Regions from separate parts of the Pseudarthrobacter sp. DSP2-3-2b1 genome, predicted to be linked through region 2. Evidence: predicted binding sites of a transcription regulator. Region 2 holds the regulator's gene; the other holds the start of a gene.
What was found. Region 2 encodes HrcA, which represses chaperone genes, less so after heat shock. Its sites were predicted from a motif close to TTNGCACTCGNNNNNNNCGAGTGCNAA; they were not measured.
Positions count from the first base shown of each region.

Region 1 (9,643 bases), on a different contig from region 2:
CCAAACTCATGATGGCCAAGATCGACATCCCCGCCTACCGGAAGTCCATCACCGAACGGCTGGAAGCAGAGTCCGCCTCCGCAGCCGAACTGCGCCGGGAGGTCGAAGAGACCGGCAGCAAGAAGAAGGCCAACCGCCTCAAGGTGGTCCAGGACCTCGTGGACAGTTACGAGCGCAGCCTTAAGGACATCGAGCGGTTCCCGGATTCGGTGGGCGTGGCCACCGTAGCTGCCATCCATTTCGTGTGCTTCGGCGACGAAGTCACGTGTGTGATCGGCGGCACCAAGCAGGACTACATCTACTTCAACGGCGCCACCTCGCTGTACTGGGGGATGATGCTCCACGCGCTGGAAAAGGGCTACTCGCGCTACAACTTCTACGGCACCTTCGGGATCCAGGGCCAGGACGAAGAAGGCCATGGCGGCTACGAATTCAAGAAGGGCTTCGGCGGGGACGTGGTCCAACTGGTGGGCGACTTTGTGATGCCGGTACGGCCGGTCTTTTACCAGGCCAACCGCCTGGCCCGGGAAGCCATCGCCGCGGCCCGGATCCTGCTGGGCAAACTGCCCATCAAACGCACGGCGTAACGCGCGAAACACCAGACGTAACCCACGAAACACCAGCCAGACCCTCAGGGAGGAGGACCAGTATGACCAACCGACGCAACGATCCGCGGGGCAGGCCCGCCACCGACGGCCTGCCGAAAACCGAGCGGCTGACGCCCTCCCAGATCGGCCAGGACGCGGCCGCCAAGCGGATGCTGCGCCGCCTGGTCCAGGGGGAGCACCCGCCGACGGCGCCGATGAGCATTGTGGACAGGCTCGCCGGGAGCCCCTACGCCAACCCGATGATCCAGGTGGGAGGCGTGGACACCTCCGCGCGGAAGACCCTCGATTTTGCCCTGCATCTGGCCGAGACCATGTTCCGTTACGGGGCGGGTGCCCTTGAAGTGGAAACCAGCATCATCGCTGTCACCGCGGCGCTGGGCTTGAAGAACATCGAAGTGGACATCACCAACCAGTCGGTGGCCATTAACTATGCGCCCAAGGACCAGCCGCCCATCGCCCTGCTCCGTGTGGTGCGGTCCTGGACCAACAACTATGCCGGCCTGGCCAAGGTGCACAGGCTCGTGACGGACATCGTGGCCGGGGGAGTAGGCCGGGATGAGGCCATCCGCCGGCTGGACGAGGCAATATCCAGCCCCAAACCGTTCCCGCGCTGGATGGTCACGGTGGCTTTCGGTGTTTTCGCGGCTGCCTTTGTTGGGGTGCTCGGCGGCGGTCCCGTGTCCTCCGCCATTGCCTTCGTGGCCAACATCGGAGTGAGCCTCCTGGCCCGCCAGCTGGGCCGGTGGCGGGTTCCTGACTTCTTTACGACGGCGGCGTGTGCGTTCGCTGTCACGCTCAGCGCGCTGCTGCTGTGGCGTTTTGACCTGACCACATCGCCGGCCATTGTGGTGGTGGGCGGCATCCTGCTGCTCCTGCCTACCGGGCGGCTTGTCTCGTCAGTCCAGGATGCCATCAACGGCTTCCCGGTGACCGCGGCCGGCAGGTTCCTGTCCACGCTGCTCACCTTCGGAGCGATCGTGGCCGGAATCGCTGTGGCCTTCGTGGTGGGGGCCATGTCCGGAATGCAGCCCATCAGCGTCACCCAGACGTTCCCGCCGGCCTATGACCTCTGGGTCCTGGTGATCCTGACCGCCATCGCAGTGATAGCCATCGGCATCACCGAGCAGACGTCCTGGGAGCTGCTGCTTCCCACCGCTGCCGTTGGGGTGGCCGGCTACTTCGTGTTGTTGGGCGCCGCGCAGCTCGGCGTGGGCGACCGGTTCTCCCCGGCGCTCGCCGCCGTCGTCATTGGGCTGCTCGCCAGGGTGGTGGCCCTGAAAATGGGCGCACCGCAGCTGGTGGTGGCAGTCCCCGCCGCCCTCATTCTGCTGCCCGGGCTGACCATCTTCCGCTCCATGTACGTGCTGACCATCGAGGAGTCCGAGATCCTGCTGGGCGCCGGGGGGATGCTCAACGCCGGCGCGATTGTCCTGGGCACAGCGGGCGGGATCGTGCTCGGCGATACCCTCGCCAGGCCGCTGACCCGCAGCCTGGCCAGCAACGAGCGGCGCCGCGCCCGCCGCCGCTGACCGTTCGGGCCGGCCGTCAGTGTCCGCAATCAGAGTTCGCTGTCAGATTTTTCCGACCGGGAGCTTCTTCTCGGCCTGGAAATCGTCCTCTACGCGGCCCTTGGCCCAGTAGCCGGACAGCGACACCTGGCTCCGTTCCAGGCCGCGCTGGACAAACAGCACGTCCCGCAGGGCCTTCATGTAGCCGCGCTCGCCGTGCGCAAAAACATCCACCCGTCCGTCCAGCCATTGCGCCTCCGCGACCGCCGAAACCAGGAGGCCGCTGTCGCCGGCCGGTACGCCGTTGCGGAAGAGCCAGCTGACCTGGATGCCCGGCGGAGCTGCGATCGGCTGGATATCGGCCTCACTGTCCACCTCCAGGAATGCAAGCCCGCGCGCCTCAGCTGGCAGTGTCTCGATTGAGGCGGCGATGGCCGGCAACGCGGCCTCGTCGCCCGCGAAAAGGTACCAGTCGGCGTCGGGCGACGGGTTATAGGCGCCGCCCGGACCGGTGAAGGTGAACCCGTCCCCGGGCTGGGCGGCAGCCGCCCACGGCCCGGCAAGCCCCTCGTCGCCGTGGATCACAAAGTCAATTGCAAGCTCGTTGGCCTCGACGTTCACCCAGCGGACTGTGTACGTGCGGGTGAAGGGCCATTGCGCCCGGGGCATGGTTTCGCGGATGGTCCACAGGTTCAGCGGCTGGGCGTAGGCAACCCCCGGCTGCGGGAAAACGATTTTGATGTAGCGGTCCACGAAGCTGTTGTTGACGAAATCGGCGAAGCCGTCGCCGCCGGCGATGATCCGGACCATATGCGGGGAGAGCTGTTCGCGCCGGATCACTGTGAGGTCGATCTGCGGGCGGGATTTCCTGGAGGCGCTCGTGGCTGCGGGGACTGTGCTCATAAGGCAACCCTAAGCTAAGGCGCCGGGGGGAGCTCCCAAGTTACGCCCGGGCATCCCTGTTCCCGCAGGAGTTCGTTGATCCGGCTGAACGGCCGCGAGCCGAAAAAACCGCGTGACGCTGACAGGGGGCTGGGGTGGGCGCTGGAGACCACCGCGGCACCTGACAGGAGCGGCCTGACGCCCTCCGCATCCTTCCCCCACAGCACCGCGACGAGCGGGAGCCGACCGCCGTCGGGATCTTGCCGGGTGGCAACCGCGGTGACTGCCGCCGTCGTGATGGCCTCCCAGCCCTTGCCCCGGTGGGATCCGGCGCTGCCCGCGCGGACGCTCATGACCCGGTTCAGCAGCAGTACCCCCTGGTCAGCCCAGGCCGACAGATCGCCATGGATGCGGGCGGGGATGCCGAGATCAGCCTCCAGCTCGCGGTAGATGTTCGCCAGGCTCCGCGGAATGGGGCGGGTCCGCGCATCAACAGCGAAGGACAGCCCGACGGCGTGGCCCGGCGTCGGGTAGGGATCCTGTCCGACCACCAGGACCTTCACGCCGGCCAGCGGCTGCCGGAACGCACGCAAAACGTTCGACGGCGACGGGAGCACCCGGTGCCCGGCGGCAACTTCGGCTGCCAGGAAGGCGAGAACGCTGCGCAGCTGAGGCTCAACGCCGGCCAGGGCAGCCGCCCAGTCCTCGGCCATCAGCTCCCGCAGCGGCAGCCCGGCCATCTCCGCGAAGTCCAGGGCGTCCGCCGGGTCCGTCTCCAGTTCGAACAAAGCGTCAGAATCAAACACGCTCCCATTCTCGCAGGCACCGGTTCTCGCAGGCACTGGGGCGCTGCCGCTGCGGCGCAAATGACATTGGTGTTATTCGCGCCGTAACATGGGGTGGAATTTCCAACTTATCCAGCGAAGGAGTGTGCAGTGGCGGAACCAGCTCGGGAGCACGTGCCGGAGCCGGCGGAGCAGAACCCGCTGCTGGCAGATTTTACGCCGCGCGATTCTCCGTTGAGCGGGCGTGACCAGCAGATGCTTGCCCTGGAACGCCAGTGGTGGAAGTACGCCGGCGCCAAGGAACAGGCCATCAGGGAGCTGTTCGATCTGTCCGCGACGCACTACTACCAGCTGTTGAACGCCCTGATCGACACCGAGGCCGCCCTGGCCCACGACCCCATGCTGGTCAAGAGATTGCGTAGACTACGTACGTCGCGTCAGCGGGCACGCACAGCACGCCGCCTGGGTTCCGACGCCTGACCACGTCTGTGCTGAGCCATCAGCAGCAATCAACAAGGATGTCTCACCACCATGACCAAATACGCTCGGGATGAATTCGACAAGGTCCCGGAGACCGCTTCGCGCCAGGGTGTCCACCGCACGGCCTCGGCGCCCGCCCGGCGCAAGCTGTGGCCCGTCCTCGCAGTCGGTGTAGTGGCGTTGGCCATCGGCCTGGTTGCCTTTCTGATCCTCCCCAAACTCGGCTTCTCCCAGGCCGGGAGCCAGGCGTCCACCAGCGTCGAAACCACAGCAGCCCCGGAGTCAAGCGCAGCACCGCTGGCCACCACCGGATCAGCCCCCAGCGCGCAGCCCTCGGCAACCTCGGAGGCCGCAAACGCCCAGGCCGAGCCGAGCGCTGCACCCAGCGCCACGCCGTCGGCCGCCCTCCTGGACAAAACCCAGGGCGTAGCGATCTACAACGCCGCCGGAACGGCAGGGCTCGCCGGACGGATCAGCTCACTGGTCCAAGCCGACGGCTGGACCCTCGGGCAGGTGGGCAACTGGGGTGGAGCGCCCCAGCAGACCTCCGCCATCTACTACTCAGGTGCCGCGCAGAAGGCCAACGCGGAAGCAGTCTCCACCTTGCTCAGCATCCCCACAGTTGTCCAAAGCCCCGACTTCCAGGTGCCGCTGGTAGTAGTCCTCGGACCCGACTACCGGTAGACCTCGCTAGAGTGATTTCAGGCCACCGGCGGCACGACGAATAGAGCGGACAGCATCATGGCATTGGGAACGGTTAAGTGGTTTAACGCCGAAAAGGGCTATGGCTTTATCACCGTGGACGGCTCCGGCGACGACGTTTTTGTGCACTGGTCCGCCATCGAGGGCGAGGGATACCGGGCGCTCGATGAGGGGCAGCGGGTGGAGCTCGAAATCGGCGAGGGCGAGAAAGGCCCCCAGGCGGAAAGCGTCCGGCCCGCAGAGTGAAGCCGGCCAAATTGCCGCCAGTCCTCGGTGTTGCCGCGTTTCGTGCAGCGGCGTTTCGTGCCGTCGCCGGAAGCGCTGCTGTGCTGACGCTCGCCGGCTGCTCCGGCGCGGCGGGTAACGCCCGGCTGGAGTCCGCTGACGCCTCAGGCGATGGCACGCTGCGTATCGGGCTCATCCTTGACAGTGCGGGCGAGCAGGAGTTCCTCAACGATTCCCAACTCGCCGCGGCGACCCTAGCCGTTAAGGAAATCAACGCAGTGGGCGGTCACAAAGGCCGCCCGGTGGAACTCCTCCCCAGACCGTCAGGCACTGACCCGGCGGCCCAGGCGGAGGAACTGGTGGGCGCCAAGGCTGACGTGGTGATCGGACCCACTGATTCCAGCCACGCTGCAGCCGCCATCGACGCACTGGCCCGGGCGCGGGTAACGCTGATTTCGCCGGCAAACACAGCTGCGGGCCTCTCCGGCTACAAGAGCGGCGGCTACTACTTCCGGACGGCGGCTGCGGACGTTGCCCAGGCTTCCGTGCTGGTGAAGCTCGCCAAGGACGGCGGCGCCAAGAGCCTGGCCGTGGTCCATCAGGACAGCGCCTACGGCAAGGACGTCGCGGCAGCCGTGGCCGGCGCGGCCAAGGACGCCGGCCTGGACACAGTGGCCACCGCAGGATTCAAACCCGGCGACGCCCGGAAGGCGGCAGCGGACGCCCAGGCAGCCAAACCCGACTCCGTGGTGCTGATCGCCAGGGACGACGCCCAGGGCGCCATCGCCGAGCTCAACAACGCAGGGCTTTCCGGGAAAAAAATCGTCCTCAGCGACGGCGCCTTCGCCCAGTATGGGTCCGGCCTGGGTTCAAAAGCCCTCGATGGTGCCCGCGCAGTGGTGCCCGGTGTCCTCCCCTCGGCCGATTTCCAGGCGCGGCTGATCGCAGTCAATCCGGCGCTGAAGGACCTGTCCTTCGCAGCAGAGACCTACGACGCCGTGAACCTGGCGGTCCTGGCGGCAGCCGCCGCCCAGGACGATGCCGGCCGCTCCATCGCGGCCAATCTGATCGCCGTATCCGGGGGAGTTGCAGGCGGCCAGAGCGCCGCCCCGTCCGGCAAACCGTGCCTTTCCTTCACAGACTGCCAGGGCGTTCTGAAGACCGGTGCAGGCATCAATTACGACGGCGAATCGGGGCCGGTTGCCTTCGACGCCAACGGCGACATCACCACCGCCAACTTCATGGTGTTCACCTACGGCGCCGACAACAAGGCCTCACTCAGCGGCCGTGAGGCCGCCGGCCGGGCCGCTGGCTGATCGCCCGTGGCGAAACCGCCCGCCTGCAGAGTGAATAACCCGACTGTTCGCTTGCACTCTCACCTATGGAGTGCTAATTATTGACTTAGCACTCTTACGTACCGACTGCTAAAGCATCGTCCGTTTTATCCCGGAAACGACGCTTTGCGAAGGTCCGTGGAGCGAAAGAAATACCAAGCTGGAGTGAGATCCCCAGCCGCGGCATACAGAGGCCGCCGGTCAAGGATCGTCCGTCGCGGGCACTGCAGTGAGGTTCATTCTTAACGACTGTCCCGAAAGGACTACTGCCGTTATGGCCAAGATCATTGCATTTGATGAAGAGGCACGCCGCGGTCTTGAGCGGGGCCTGAACATCCTCGCCGACGCCGTCAAGGTCACCCTCGGCCCGCGTGGACGCAACGTCGTCCTCGAAAAGAAGTGGGGCGCCCCCACGATCACCAACGATGGTGTTTCCATCGCCAAGGAGATCGAGCTGGACGACCCTTACGAAAAGATCGGCGCCGAGCTGGTCAAGGAAGTTGCCAAGAAGACGGACGACGTCGCCGGCGACGGCACCACCACGGCCACCGTGCTGGCACAGGCCCTCGTTAAGGAAGGCCTGCGCAACGTTGCGGCCGGCGCTGACCCGCTGTCCCTCAAGCGCGGCATCGAGAAGGCTGTAGAAGCCGTCACGGTTGAACTGCTGGCCTCCGCCAAGGAAATCGAAACCAAGGAAGAGATCGCGGCTACGGCTTCCATCTCCGCCGGTGACGACGAAATCGGTGCGCTGATTGCCGAAGCCCTGGACAAGGTGGGCAAGGAAGGCGTCATCACCGTCGAGGAGTCCAACACCTTCGGCCTGGAGCTTGAGCTCACCGAGGGCATGCGCTTCGACAAGGGTTACATCTCCGCTTACTTCGTCACCGACGCTGAGCGCCAGGAAACGGTCCTTGAGGATCCGTACATCCTGATCGTCAACTCCAAGATCTCCAACGTCAAGGAACTGGTTGCTGTCCTGGAAAAGGTCATGCAGTCCTCCAAGCCGCTGCTGATCATTGCCGAGGACATCGAGGGCGAGGCCCTGGCCACCCTGATCGTCAACAAGATCCGTGGCACCTTCAAGTCCGTTGCCGTCAAGGCTCCGGGCTTCGGAGACCGCCGCAAGGCTCAGCTGGCCGACATCGCTGTACTCACCGGTGGCCAGGTCATCGCTGAGGAAGTCGGACTCAAGCTGGAGACCGCCGGACTCGAACTCCTGGGCCGCGCCCGCAAGGTTGTTGTCACCAAGGACGAGACCACCATCGTTGAAGGTGCCGGCGACGCCGACCAGATCGCTGGCCGCGTGTCCCAGATCCGTGCCGAGATCGAAAACTCCGATTCGGACTACGACCGCGAGAAGCTGCAGGAGCGCCTGGCCAAGCTGGCCGGCGGCGTTGCAGTCATCAAGGCCGGTGCCGCAACCGAGGTTGAGCTCAAGGAACGCAAGCACCGCATTGAGGACGCTGTCCGCAACGCAAAGGCTGCTGTTGAAGAGGGCATCGTCGCCGGTGGCGGCGTTGCACTGATCCAGGCCGGCGCCAAGGCGTTCGCCAACCTGAACCTCACGGGTGACGAAGCAACCGGCGCGAACATCGTCCGCGTTGCCATCGACGCTCCGCTGAAGCAGATCGCCTTCAACGCCGGCCTCGAGCCCGGCGTTGTGGTGGACAAGGTCCGCGGCCTGCCTGCAGGCCACGGCCTGAACGCAGCAACCGGCGAGTACGTCGACCTGCTGGCTGCCGGCATCAACGATCCCGTCAAGGTAACCCGCTCTGCCCTGCAGAACGCGGCGTCCATTGCCGGTCTCTTCCTCACCACCGAGGCCGTAGTGGCCGACAAGCCGGAGAAGAACGCTCCGGCCATGGGTGGCGGCGACGAGATGGGCGGCATGGGCGGCTTCTAGCCCCCATTTGCCGGAATCTTTTCCGCACAGAAAACGCGGCCCCCTCACTGAGGGGGCCGCGTTTTTGTGTCCTGGAAGATCGTGTGTTCGCGAAGCCGGTCTGCCCTACTTGCGGGCAGTGGCGAGCATCCCCTCGACTTCCTTCTTGAAGGCCTCCGCTGCAGCCTGGGGTGTGAGGCGGTCATAGAGCACCTCGTCGGTGAAGCGCTTGATCACGTTCTGGACGCTTCCTGCCCCTACCGGCGGAACCGGCGGCGCGTCGGCGATGTCCGGGGCGATGTCCTTGAGGAACGCCACCACGGTGGTGTCCGCCGGCTTGAGGTCAGGGGTGATCTTCTCAACGATTTCCGGGTTGCTGGGCACCCCACGGTCCGTCATCAGGATGGTGCCAGCCGCCGGGCTGTTGGCCAGGTAGTTGATGAACGTGGCGGCGGCCTCAGGGTGCTTGGACCGGGAGGAAGCGGACCAGAACATGGTGGGCTTATAGTACATTCCGTTGTCCGAGGATTTACCGTCAACGCTGGGAGCGCGGAGCATCTTGATGCCGCTGCCGGTGGTGGTCTCCAGCGAACCAAGCTGGTTGGTCCACCACCACGCCATGCCGACGCGGTTGGTACCGAACAGGCTTTCCTCCAGGCCGGCTCCCGAATCCTCGGTAGCGACGGTGGCCGGCGGGCTGGCCTTGGAATCGCGCTGTTCCTTCAGGCGCTCCCAGAACGAGGCAGCTGTTGCGGTCTCGAAGCCCAGGGTGCCGTCCTGTGAGTACAGGTTCTCGCCATGCTGCCGCAGCCAGATGATGAGATCGGCCTCGTTGCTGCCGTAGGCGGCACCGTAATTCTTGCCATCTCCGGCTGCGCTGAGCTTGCTGGCCGTTGCCATGAAGTCGTCCCAGGTCCAGGTGGTGTCGTCCGGCACCGGGACATTGGCCGCTTCAAAAACCTTGGTGTTTGCCATGATGACGTAGGCGTTCTTCCCGGTGCTCAGACCGTACTGTGCGCCGTCGTACTGGCCCGAAGCGAGGGATTCCTTGTCCAGCTTGGTGGTGTCGATCCCGCTCTGCTTGGAAAGATCCAGCAACGCTCCGCGTCCGCCATACTCGGCAATGTATTTCTGGTCCATCTGGATGACGTCGGGGGCGTCGTTGGCTGCGGTTTTGGTCGCAAGCTTGTCCCAGTAACTGGCCCATTCGCCGGGCTCGGACTCGATTTTGATGTTC
Region 1 covers NZ_JAFCTI010000001.1:548,584-558,226, reverse strand. Annotated here, with positions in the region: gene ACP7AX_RS02410 (peptidoglycan bridge formation glycyltransferase FemA/FemB family protein) at 1-587, shown strand, start outside; gene ACP7AX_RS02405 (threonine/serine exporter family protein) at 650-2,137, shown strand; gene ACP7AX_RS02400 (siderophore-interacting protein) at 2,180-3,019, opposite strand; gene ACP7AX_RS02395 (uracil-DNA glycosylase) at 3,034-3,804, opposite strand; gene ACP7AX_RS02390 (DUF3263 domain-containing protein) at 3,934-4,263, shown strand; gene ACP7AX_RS02385 (LytR C-terminal domain-containing protein) at 4,315-4,947, shown strand; gene ACP7AX_RS02380 (cold-shock protein) at 5,005-5,211, shown strand; gene ACP7AX_RS02375 (ABC transporter substrate-binding protein) at 5,223-6,506, shown strand; gene groL (chaperonin GroEL) at 6,799-8,427, shown strand; gene ACP7AX_RS02365 (ABC transporter substrate-binding protein) at 8,533-9,643, opposite strand, start outside.
Region 1: a site for HrcA is predicted at 6,592-6,618, ahead of groL (chaperonin GroEL). Genes of this name have one in related genera too.

Region 2 (9,643 bases):
GCAGGTGGAGAATCCCGTGCGTGGTCAGGAGCAGCATCTCATCCTGCAGGGAATGGCCGGCATTCTTGGCCTGGGCCTGGGCCACCTGCGGGCACACGGCAATGTCCCCCAGCATTCCTTGCGGGGTGGGCCGGTCCGGTGTGCCGGGTGTCAGCTCGTCCATGGGGACCGAGAGCACATCGGTGGAACCTGGCTCGTCCATCAGTTCAATGTGAAGCTTTTCCATGGCAGGTTCGTCCACCAGGAGGATCGAGAGTTCAGCCTGCGGATGGATGTACAGCTGCTCGAAAATGTACCGCGACAGGGCCACGAGCTCTGCTTCGTCCACCTGGACGCCAGACTCGTTGTTCACCTCGATGCTCATGCGTGTTCCCCCCGCTTTTCGCGACTGACCGAATGCTTGACTTTGTTCCGCTGGACGTCGTCCCACAGGCTGTAGGCCCGGACGATGTCACCCACCAGGCGGTGGCGGACCACATCCGTTGAGTCCAGGACCGTGAAGTTGACGTCTTCGATGCCCTGCAGGATTTCCTCCACAATCCGCAGCCCGGAGCGGGTGCCGAAGGGAAGATCCACCTGGGTGACGTCGCCGGTGACAACCATTTTGGAGCCGAAGCCCAGCCTGGTCAGGAACATCTTCATCTGTTCAGGCGTGGTGTTCTGTGCCTCGTCCAGAATGATGAAGGCGTCGTTGAGCGTGCGTCCGCGCATGTACGCCAGAGGAGCCACTTCGATGGTGCCGGCAGCCATAAGACGCGGGATGGACTCGGGATCCATCATGTCGTGGAGGGCATCGTACAGCGGACGCAGGTAGGGATCGATTTTGTCGCTGAGGGTGCCCGGCAGGAAGCCAAGCCGCTCGCCGGCTTCAACCGCGGGCCTGGTCAGGATGATCCGGCTGACTTCCTTCTGCTGCAATGCCTGGACCGCTTTGGCCATGGCCAGGTACGTCTTGCCGGTGCCTGCTGGGCCGATGCCAAAGATGACGGTATTCGCGTCAATCGCGTCAACGTAGTTCTTCTGGTTCAGCGTTTTGGGCCTGATGGTCTTTCCACGGCTGGAAAGGATGTCGTGAGTCAGGATGTCCACAGGATTCTGCAGGGACTGGCTGCGCAGCAAGGCCACAAGCTGCTGCAGAACCGCGGGGCTGATGACTGTGCCGCGGGCTACCAGGCCGCGGACCTCATGAAGCAGCCGCATGATGCGGGGCACTTCGGTGGCAGGTCCGCTGATGGACAGTTCGTTCCCACGGACATGGAAGTTGACTGAAGGGAACTGCTCTTCGATGAAACGCAGGGCCTCATCGTGGCTGCCGAGGGATTGGACCATCTGATCGGAGTTGTCGAAGAGAACCACCTCCGTCCGGACACCGGGAAGTGAATGGGGGAATTCTCCGGCGGCGCGGTCGGTATTCAGCCGGCGCTTTCCGTTCGTTGATTCAGTCATGGTGCTGGCCCGCAGGCCCGTGGTCCCCTCCAGTTCGATTTCATCTGCCGACGGCGGCTGCCTGAGCGGGTTGTTGCCGCGCACGCAGGAGCCAACGGATTCCTTCCATCTTACGCCAGCAGGCGCACTCCGGCGGAGCCACTGATGCCCCCGGGCAGCCGGCGGACCCGAAGATTCCCAACTGCAGGGATGTCATTAGGTATCAACTTCATATCGGGCTCATATCGTTCCCGTTGCAGTTGCGCCCCCGCGCCCGCTTCCGGCCTTGTGGCACAACCCGCTATGCCATGCTGGAAATCAAAGCCGTCCGGGGACCGGCTCAGGAGGCCCACGCCTCAGTATTCACTTTCAGGAAGGACAGGGCCACCAGAGTGCCGGACACAGCGATGCCCCTTACTGCGGGACGTGCCGCGCGGCGGTTGCGTCTGCGCGCAGCCGTGGGTTCCCTCGCTGCCCTCCTGTTGCTCAGCGGCTGCATCGCGGAGCCTGGCCCGGAATCCACCCTGCCGGGAAGCGCCACTGCTGCCGCGTCGGGCTCGCCCGGTGTTCCCGCCACCAGCGCACCGCTGGAGACCACCCAGTCCTCGAACAAAGCTCCGGTCTATTGGCTTGGCCGCAGCAACGGCAACGTTTTCCTTTACCGCGAATTCCGGGACGTGCCGGAACAGGAAAATCCGGTGACGCGTGCCCTGCGCGCCATGATGTCCGAAAAGCCGCTGGACCCGGACTTCTTCACGCCCTGGCAGAATCCCGAAAAACTGGCGTCCTCCATCTCAGGCAAGAATGTGATCACCGTGGACCTCTCCGAGGACGCGTTCAACAGCAACCTCGACGCCGATATGGCCGTGCGTGCCGTCCAGCAGCTGGTCTACACGGCCACGGCCGCAGCGGCCAGCTCCGGCCTGATCGACTCCGGCCAGCAAATCCAGGTCAGGGTGCTGGTGGACAGTCACACGGACTATATGGCATTCGATCACGTCCAGCTCGGTGGCCCGATGTCACGTGCCGGCGGGCTGGCGGCACCCGTGTGGATCATCGACCCGCAGGAAAGCACCACCCTCGCGGGCGGCAGTGTCAAGATCAGCGGCCGCAGTACCATTGCGGGCGGCAAGCTGGGGTGGCAGATCCTGCGGGTGGAAGGAAACGGGGACAAAGCGCCTTACCTGACCGGGGAAACCACCGCCGGTACAGAAGCCGCCCAGTCGGGCCTGTTCACGCTTGCCCTCAGTCTCTCCTCAGGCAACTACGAGCTCCGGGTCTCGCAGGTGGACGCCGGCACCGGCCAGGAGCTGAACGTGGATACCCGGAACTTTACTGTCGGGTAGCGCTCCAGCGCCCCAGTACGTCACTCGCCAGCACCACCGCTGCAGGCCCTGCTGTGGAGGACCGGAGGACGTGGTGCCCCAGCAGTGCCGTCACTGCGCCGGCATCACAGAGCCTGGTGACTTCGCGGGGGCTGATGCCGCCCTCCGGGCCGACGATCAGCAGGATTTCCAGCGGACCGGGCCCGGGTTCGGCAGCTTGCCACGCCTCCAGCACAGTACGCAGCGGCCGCACTGCGTCTTCATGGAGGATCACCGCCAGGTCTGCGGACGCGACGGCGGCGGCGAGGCCCGGCGTCTCGACGGCGGCACGCACCTCGGGGATCCATGCGCGGCGTGCCTGTTTCGCGGCGGCCGTGACCACGGACTGCCATTTGGCATGTGCCTTGGCGGCCCGCTCACCCTTCCACCGCACAATGGACCGTTCCGACTGCCAGGGGATCACGGCGTCGATCCCTAACTCCGTGGCGGTTTCGACGGCCAGTTCGTCCCGGTCCCCCTTGGCCAAAGCCTGGACCAGCACCAGCCTGACAGCAGGCTGTTCCTCAAGCGCCAGCGCCGCGCATTCCACCGTGAGCCCAGCGGGGGACGCCGAAACAACTTTTCCGGTGAGCCGCTTTCCGGCGCCGTCGGCGATGTCCACCGGTTCCCCCGCGGCGAGCCGCTTCACGGTCACCGCGTGGCGCGCCTCCGGACCTTCAAGGACGAACACAGCGCCGGGAATCATGTGGTCCAGCGTCCCTGCACCACTGAAGAAGACGGGATTGCTCACCGCTACAGGTTACCGAACCGGTCCCGCAGCTTCGCGAACACGCCGCCGCTGACGGCCAGCTTGCCCTCGGTGAACTGTTCTCCGCGCAACTTCGCCAGCTGCCTGAGGAGGTCCTCCTGGGCGGCATCGAGTTTCGCCGGCGTCTCCACCTGGAGGTGGACCATCAGGTCGCCGCGGCCGTACCCGCGCAGGTGGGTCACGCCCAGGCCGCGGAGCGTGATGATCTCCCCGGACTGCGTCCCGGCCTTCACGTCAATCTCCTGGAGCCCGTCGAAGGTCTCCAGTGAAAGCTCGGTGCCAAGGGCGGCCGCGGTCATCGGAATGTTGAGGGTTGCGTGGAGGTCGTCGCCGTCGCGGGCGTACGTGGCGTCGTTGTTGACACGGATTTCGACGTACAGGTCTCCGGAGGGTCCGCCGGCCGGGCCGGCTTCGCCCTGGCCGGAGAGCTGGATCCGGGTGCCTGTTGCCACACCGGCCGGCACCTTGATGGTGAGCGAACGGCGGCTGCGGATACGGCCCTGGCCGCTGCACTCGTTGCAGGGATCCTTGATGACGGTGCCGAAGCCTTCGCAGCTGCCACACGGGGCGGCCGTCATGACCTGGCCCAGAATGGAACGGACGGCCCTCTGGACCTGGCCGCTGCCACCGCAGATATCGCAGCGTTCGGGGTGGCTGCCCTCACGGCAGCATGAACCGTTGCAGGTGGGGCACGTGACGGCGGTATCGACTTCAAGCTTCTTGTTGACGCCGAACACGGCGTCCCGGAGTTCGATCCGGACGCTGATGAGCGCATCCTGGCCACGGCGGACCCGGGACGCCGGACCGGCCTGGCCGCCGGCCCCGAAGAAGGTGTCGAAGATGTCCTGGAACGCGAAGCCCTGGCCGGCGTAGCTGCCGCCGCCGAAGCCGTTGTCGGTGCCGTTCTCGTTGCCGGTGGTGTCATAGACCCGGCGTTTCTGGGGATCCGAAAGCACCTCATAGGCGTGGGTCACGGCCTTGAAGCGGTCCGACGCATCATCTCCGGGGTTGACGTCCGGGTGAAGTGTGCGGGCCAGCTTGCGGTAGGCCTTCTTGATCTCTTCTCCGGTGGCTTCCGGCGAGACCCCGAGGACGTCGTAGTGGCTGCTCAAAGTTCGTATCTCTTCCTTGTTGTACTGCCGGCGGCTGGACCGCCGGCACTGCTCATGGTGCCTGGGCCGGTGCTGTTACGGACCCAGAATTCTTGAAAGATAGCGGGCGACTGCCCTGACGGCGGCCATGGTGGTGGGGTAGTCCATGCGCGTGGGGCCCAGGACGCCGATCTTGGCGGTGCTGTCCGGTCCATAGGCCGTGGCCACTACGGATGCTTCGGCCAGGCCGACGTAGGGGTTCTCGCGCCCGATGCTCACGGTCACACCGCGGGGATCCTGCGCCATTTCGCTCAGGAGCCTGAGCATCACCACCTGCTCCTCCAGCGCCTCCAGGACCGGGCCGATACTCAGGGGGAAGTCCACATTGGACCGGGCAAGATTCGCTGTTCCTGCCATGACCATACGGTCTTCGCGGCTGCTGTGGGCGAGTGTTTCCAGGCCGTGTGCCAGCGCCTGCGCGGCTGCGCGCTGCCCAGGGCTGACCGACGAAACCACCGCCGGCAGCAGTTGGGTCAGCTGGCTCAGCGGCGTGCCGGACAGGGATCCGAGGAAGTGGGTCCGCAACCCGGCGACGGCGTCCTCGCCAAGGTCCTGGCCGACGTCGGTCACCCGTTGTTCGACCTTGCCGGTGTTGGCAATCAGGACAACGAGGACCCGCCGCGGGGCCAGGAGGACGAATTCGATGTGCCGGATGGTTGCCCGGCTGAGGTGCGGGTACTGCACCACGGCAACCTGGTTGGTCAGCTGCGACAGCAGCCGGACCGTCCGCTCGAGGACGTCGTCGAGATCGTCGGAGCCCTCCAGCAGCGACTGGATGGCCCGGCGCTCTGCCGGGGAGAGCGGCTTGACCGCGGAGATCTGGTCCACGAACAGCCGGTAGCCCTTGTCAGTGGGAATCCTGCCGGCGCTGGTGTGCGGTGCCGTAATCAGGCCTTCGTCCTCCAGCGCCGCCATGTCGTTGCGGATGGTGGCGCTGGAGACGCCAAGGTGATGGCGTTCCACCAAAGCTTTGGAACCCACAGGCTCACGGGAGTGCACGTAGTCCTCCACGATGGCACGCAGTACTTCAAGTTTGCGCGGCTCGCTCACACTCCACCTCCATCTACGGGTCGCGGCTGTCCGGCCGGGCCGCCGGCATCCTCCCGATCCTGCGGACAGGGCAGCCGGGAAGGACTGGCCGGCGTTAGCACTCGACATGCCTAAGTGCTAACAGTCTAATATGACTCGCCCCGTTGTTAGCATTGGTACCGCTCCGGGCGAAACTCCGGGGGACCATCTAGCGCAAGGCGGAGTCAACCGATGCAGTACCAGAATTGGGGTCCGCAGGAAATCAAGGCGCCCGTCAGGAATGAACTCCCCGAGGTTCCGGTGGAGCGGGGAATGGTCCTCGAAGACGCGCAGTCCGGCTGGGTGGGTGCCGTGACCCGGGTGGAAAAGTCCGGCGGCATGCACGTGGTGGCCCTCGAAGACCGGCGCGGCAAGTCCCGTTCCTTCAAGCTTGGCTTCGGTTTCCTCCTGGAGGGCCAGCCCATCCGGCTGATGCCCCCCGCTCCACGGCAGCCCGGGATTCCGGCCAGCGCCGGCCGGACGGCCTCCGGCTCAGTGCGCGTGGCAGGCCAGCGTGCGCAGGTAGCCAAGGCGAGCAGGATCTGGGTGGAAGGAAAGCACGACGCCGAACTCATCGAAAAGGTCTGGGGCGATGACCTGCGCGTGGAAGGCATCGTCGTCGAACCTCTGCATGGCATCGATGACCTGGCGGGGGCGGTGGCTGCTTTCCAGCCGGGACCCGGCAGGCGGCTGGGTGTGCTGGTGGACCACCTGGTGGCTGACTCCAAGGAGTCCCGCATCGCAGCTGGGGTAATGGCATCGCCGGGGGCGGCCGGCAACGTCTTGATCGTGGGGCACCCTTACGTTGACGTCTGGCAGGCCATCAGGCCATCGGTGCTGGGTATTAGCAAGTGGCCGGTGGTTCCCCGGGGGCAGGACTGGAAGACGGGCATCCTGGCGGCGTTTGGCTGGCCGCACGCCACCAAGGAGGACATCGGGCTCGGCTGGCAGAAGCTCCTGGGCGCGGTCCACACCTACGCGGACCTGGAAGCGTCCCTGCTGGGCCGGGTGGAGGAAGTCATCGACTTCCTGACAGTGCCTTAGCTGACCGGGAAGGACGCCGGCGGGGCATTTGGCCATTGACCCAGTATTCTTGGTACTGCGGAGGCAGCCGTTTCGTCAGGCAAGTACTCTCCAACAAGCACTATTGCACTCTCGAAGGAATGAACAGTGGCACAAAACGCACGCGAGCACCCGGACGATCACGGCCGTTCGGAGTACCAGGGCGTTCCCGCAAATGCGTTGCCCCTCACGGCCAGCGAAGACCGGCAGTGGGCCACCCTCGCCCACTTTGGCGGGATCCTTGGCTGCGTTCCCTCACTGCTGATTTTCCTGATCTTCAGGGAGCGCGGCCCCTTCACAGCGCAGGAGTCCAAGGAAGCCCTCAACTTCAGCCTGCCGCCCACCATTGCTGCACTGGTGGCCAACCTTCTGGTCTTCATCCCCGTGGTGGGAAACATATTTGCCGTCATCGCCACCCTGATCTGGATCGCCCTGACGTGCTTCTCGGTGGCCGCCGGCATCCATGTCAACAAAGGCCAGCCGCACCGATACCAGTACAACCTGCGCTGGATCAAGTAGTCCCCAGCCACACCAACGCTTTAAGCGGTTTCAGTCCGGCAGGATCCGCCGCACCACTGCGTCGGCCAGCAGGCGGCCCTTGAGGGTCAGCACCAGCTTTCCGCGGAACGCAGCCGGCGCCTCCACCAGGCCGTCGGCGATCAGCCCGGCCATGGCGTGACGGCCCGGCTCCCCCAGTGTTGAGACCGCAAGCCCCGAGACGAGCCGCGCCTCGAGCATGACCCGCTCCACCTCACGGGTTTCCGGATCCAGGGTTTCCCGTCCGGCGGCCGGGGAGAGCCCTTGCGCCAGCCGTCCGGCGTACGCAGTGGGATGCTTGACGTTCCACCACCGCACACCGCCAACATGCGAGTGGGCGCCCGGACCGATACCCCACCAGTCATCGCCCCGCCAGTACGCGAGGTTGTGCCTGCACGCCTGCTCCGGTGTGCGGGCCCAGTTGCTGACCTCGTACCAGCCCAGCCCTGCCGCGGTGATGAGTTCGTCGGCGAGTTCGTATTTGTCGGCGTGGTCGTCGTCGTCGATGCCTGGAACTTCGCCCCGCCGGATCTGGGCGGCGAGTTTGGTGCCGTCCTCCACGATCAGCGCATAGGCGCTGATGTGGTCCGGCTGGTAGGACAGCGCTGTCTCCAGGGATAAGCGCCAGTCAGCCAGGGACTCCCCCGGCGTTCCGTAGATCAGGTCCAGGCTCACGGCCAGGCCGGCGTCGCGGGCCCACTGCACCACCTGCGGCACACGGCTGGGAGTGTGCGTGCGGTCCAGGACCTTCAGGACGTGGGGAACGGCGGACTGCATGCCGAAGGAAACGCGAGTGAAGCCCGCTTCCTTGAGGATGGCCAGGGATTCGGGGGTGACCGAGTCCGGGTTCGCCTCGGTAGTGACCTCGGCGCCAGGCTCCAGGCCCCAATGCCCGACGGCGGCACTCAGGATCTGTGCGAGGTCTTCAGCAGGGAGCAAGGTAGGGGTACCGCCGCCGAAGAAGACGGTGCTCAGCGGCCGGTCCGGCAGCCCTGAGCCCCGGAGGACGTGAGCGGCGAAATCCACTTCGGACACGGCTGTGGACGCGTAGGCATCCTGGGAAGCACCGCCGCCGAGTTCGGTGGCCGTATACGTGTTGAAGTCGCAGTACCCGCAGCGCACAGCACAGAACGGGATGTGCACGTACAGCCCAAAGGCGCGTTCCGCAGAACCGTCTGTTGCCTGGCTGGGCAGCAGACCGTCCGACGGCGCCGGGTCGCCGAGGGGAAGGGTGCTAGGCATTGCGGCGGCCTCCGGTGGTCAGGGCCACGCTCATCATTACTTCTTGGCCTTGTCCTTGGACTCGTCCGTGGTCAGCGCAGCGATAAACGCTTCCTGGGGGACCTCCACGCGGCCCACCATCTTCATACGCTTCTTGCCTTCTTTTTGCTTCTCCAGCAGTTTGCGCTTACGGGAGATGTCGCCGCCGTAGCACTTGGCCAGGACGTCTTTGCGGATGGCCCTGATGCTCTCGCGGGCAATGATCCTGGAGCCAATGGCGGCCTGGATGGGTACCTCGAACTGCTGGCGCGGTATGAGCTCGCGGAGCTTGGTGGTCATCATGACGCCGTAGGCGTAGGCCTTGTCACGGTGGGTGATGGCGGAGAAGGCGTCAACCTGTTCGCCCTGGAGCATGATGTCCACCTTGACGAGATCGGCCACCTGGTCGCCGTCGGCCTTCCAGTCCAGCGAGCCATAACCGCGGGTCTTGGACTTGAGGATGTCGAAGAAGTCAAAAACGATCTCCGCGAGCGGCAGCCGGTAGCGGATTTCCACGCGGTCTTCGGAGAGGTAATCCATGCCGCCGATAACGCCGCGGCGGCTCTGGCACAGCTCCATGATGGCGCCGACAAATTCGTTGGGTGCCAGGATGGTCGCCGAAACCATCGGTTCGCGGACCTCGGCGACCTTTCCGGTGGGGTATTCGCTGGGGTTGGTCACATGGACCACCTTCTTGTCCTCCAGCGTCACCTCGTATTCGACGTTGGGGGCGGTGGAGATCAGGTCCAGGTTGTACTCGCGTTCGAGCCGTTCCCGGGTGATCTCCAGGTGCAGCAGACCGAGGAAGCCTACGCGGAAGCCGAAGCCCAGCGCCGCTGACGTTTCCGGTTCGTAAACCAGAGCCGCGTCGTTAAGCATCAGCTTCTCCAGGGCGTCACGCAGCACCGGGTAGTCAGTGCCGTCCAGTGGATACAGGCCGGAGAAGACCATCGGTTTGGCATCCGCATAGCCCGGGAGGGATTGGGCCGCCGGCTTGGCAAGGTTGG
Region 2 covers NZ_JAFCTI010000004.1:242,584-252,226, forward strand. Annotated here, with positions in the region: gene ybeY (rRNA maturation RNase YbeY) at 1-364, opposite strand, end outside; gene ACP7AX_RS07640 (PhoH family protein) at 361-1,446, opposite strand; gene ACP7AX_RS07645 (GerMN domain-containing protein) at 1,833-2,771, shown strand; gene ACP7AX_RS07650 (16S rRNA (uracil(1498)-N(3))-methyltransferase) at 2,758-3,540, opposite strand; gene dnaJ (molecular chaperone DnaJ) at 3,543-4,670, opposite strand; gene hrcA (heat-inducible transcriptional repressor HrcA) at 4,746-5,759, opposite strand; gene ACP7AX_RS07665 (DUF3097 family protein) at 5,970-6,821, shown strand; gene ACP7AX_RS07670 (DUF4870 domain-containing protein) at 6,948-7,358, shown strand; gene hemW (radical SAM family heme chaperone HemW) at 7,389-8,618, opposite strand; gene lepA (translation elongation factor 4) at 8,655-9,643, opposite strand, start outside.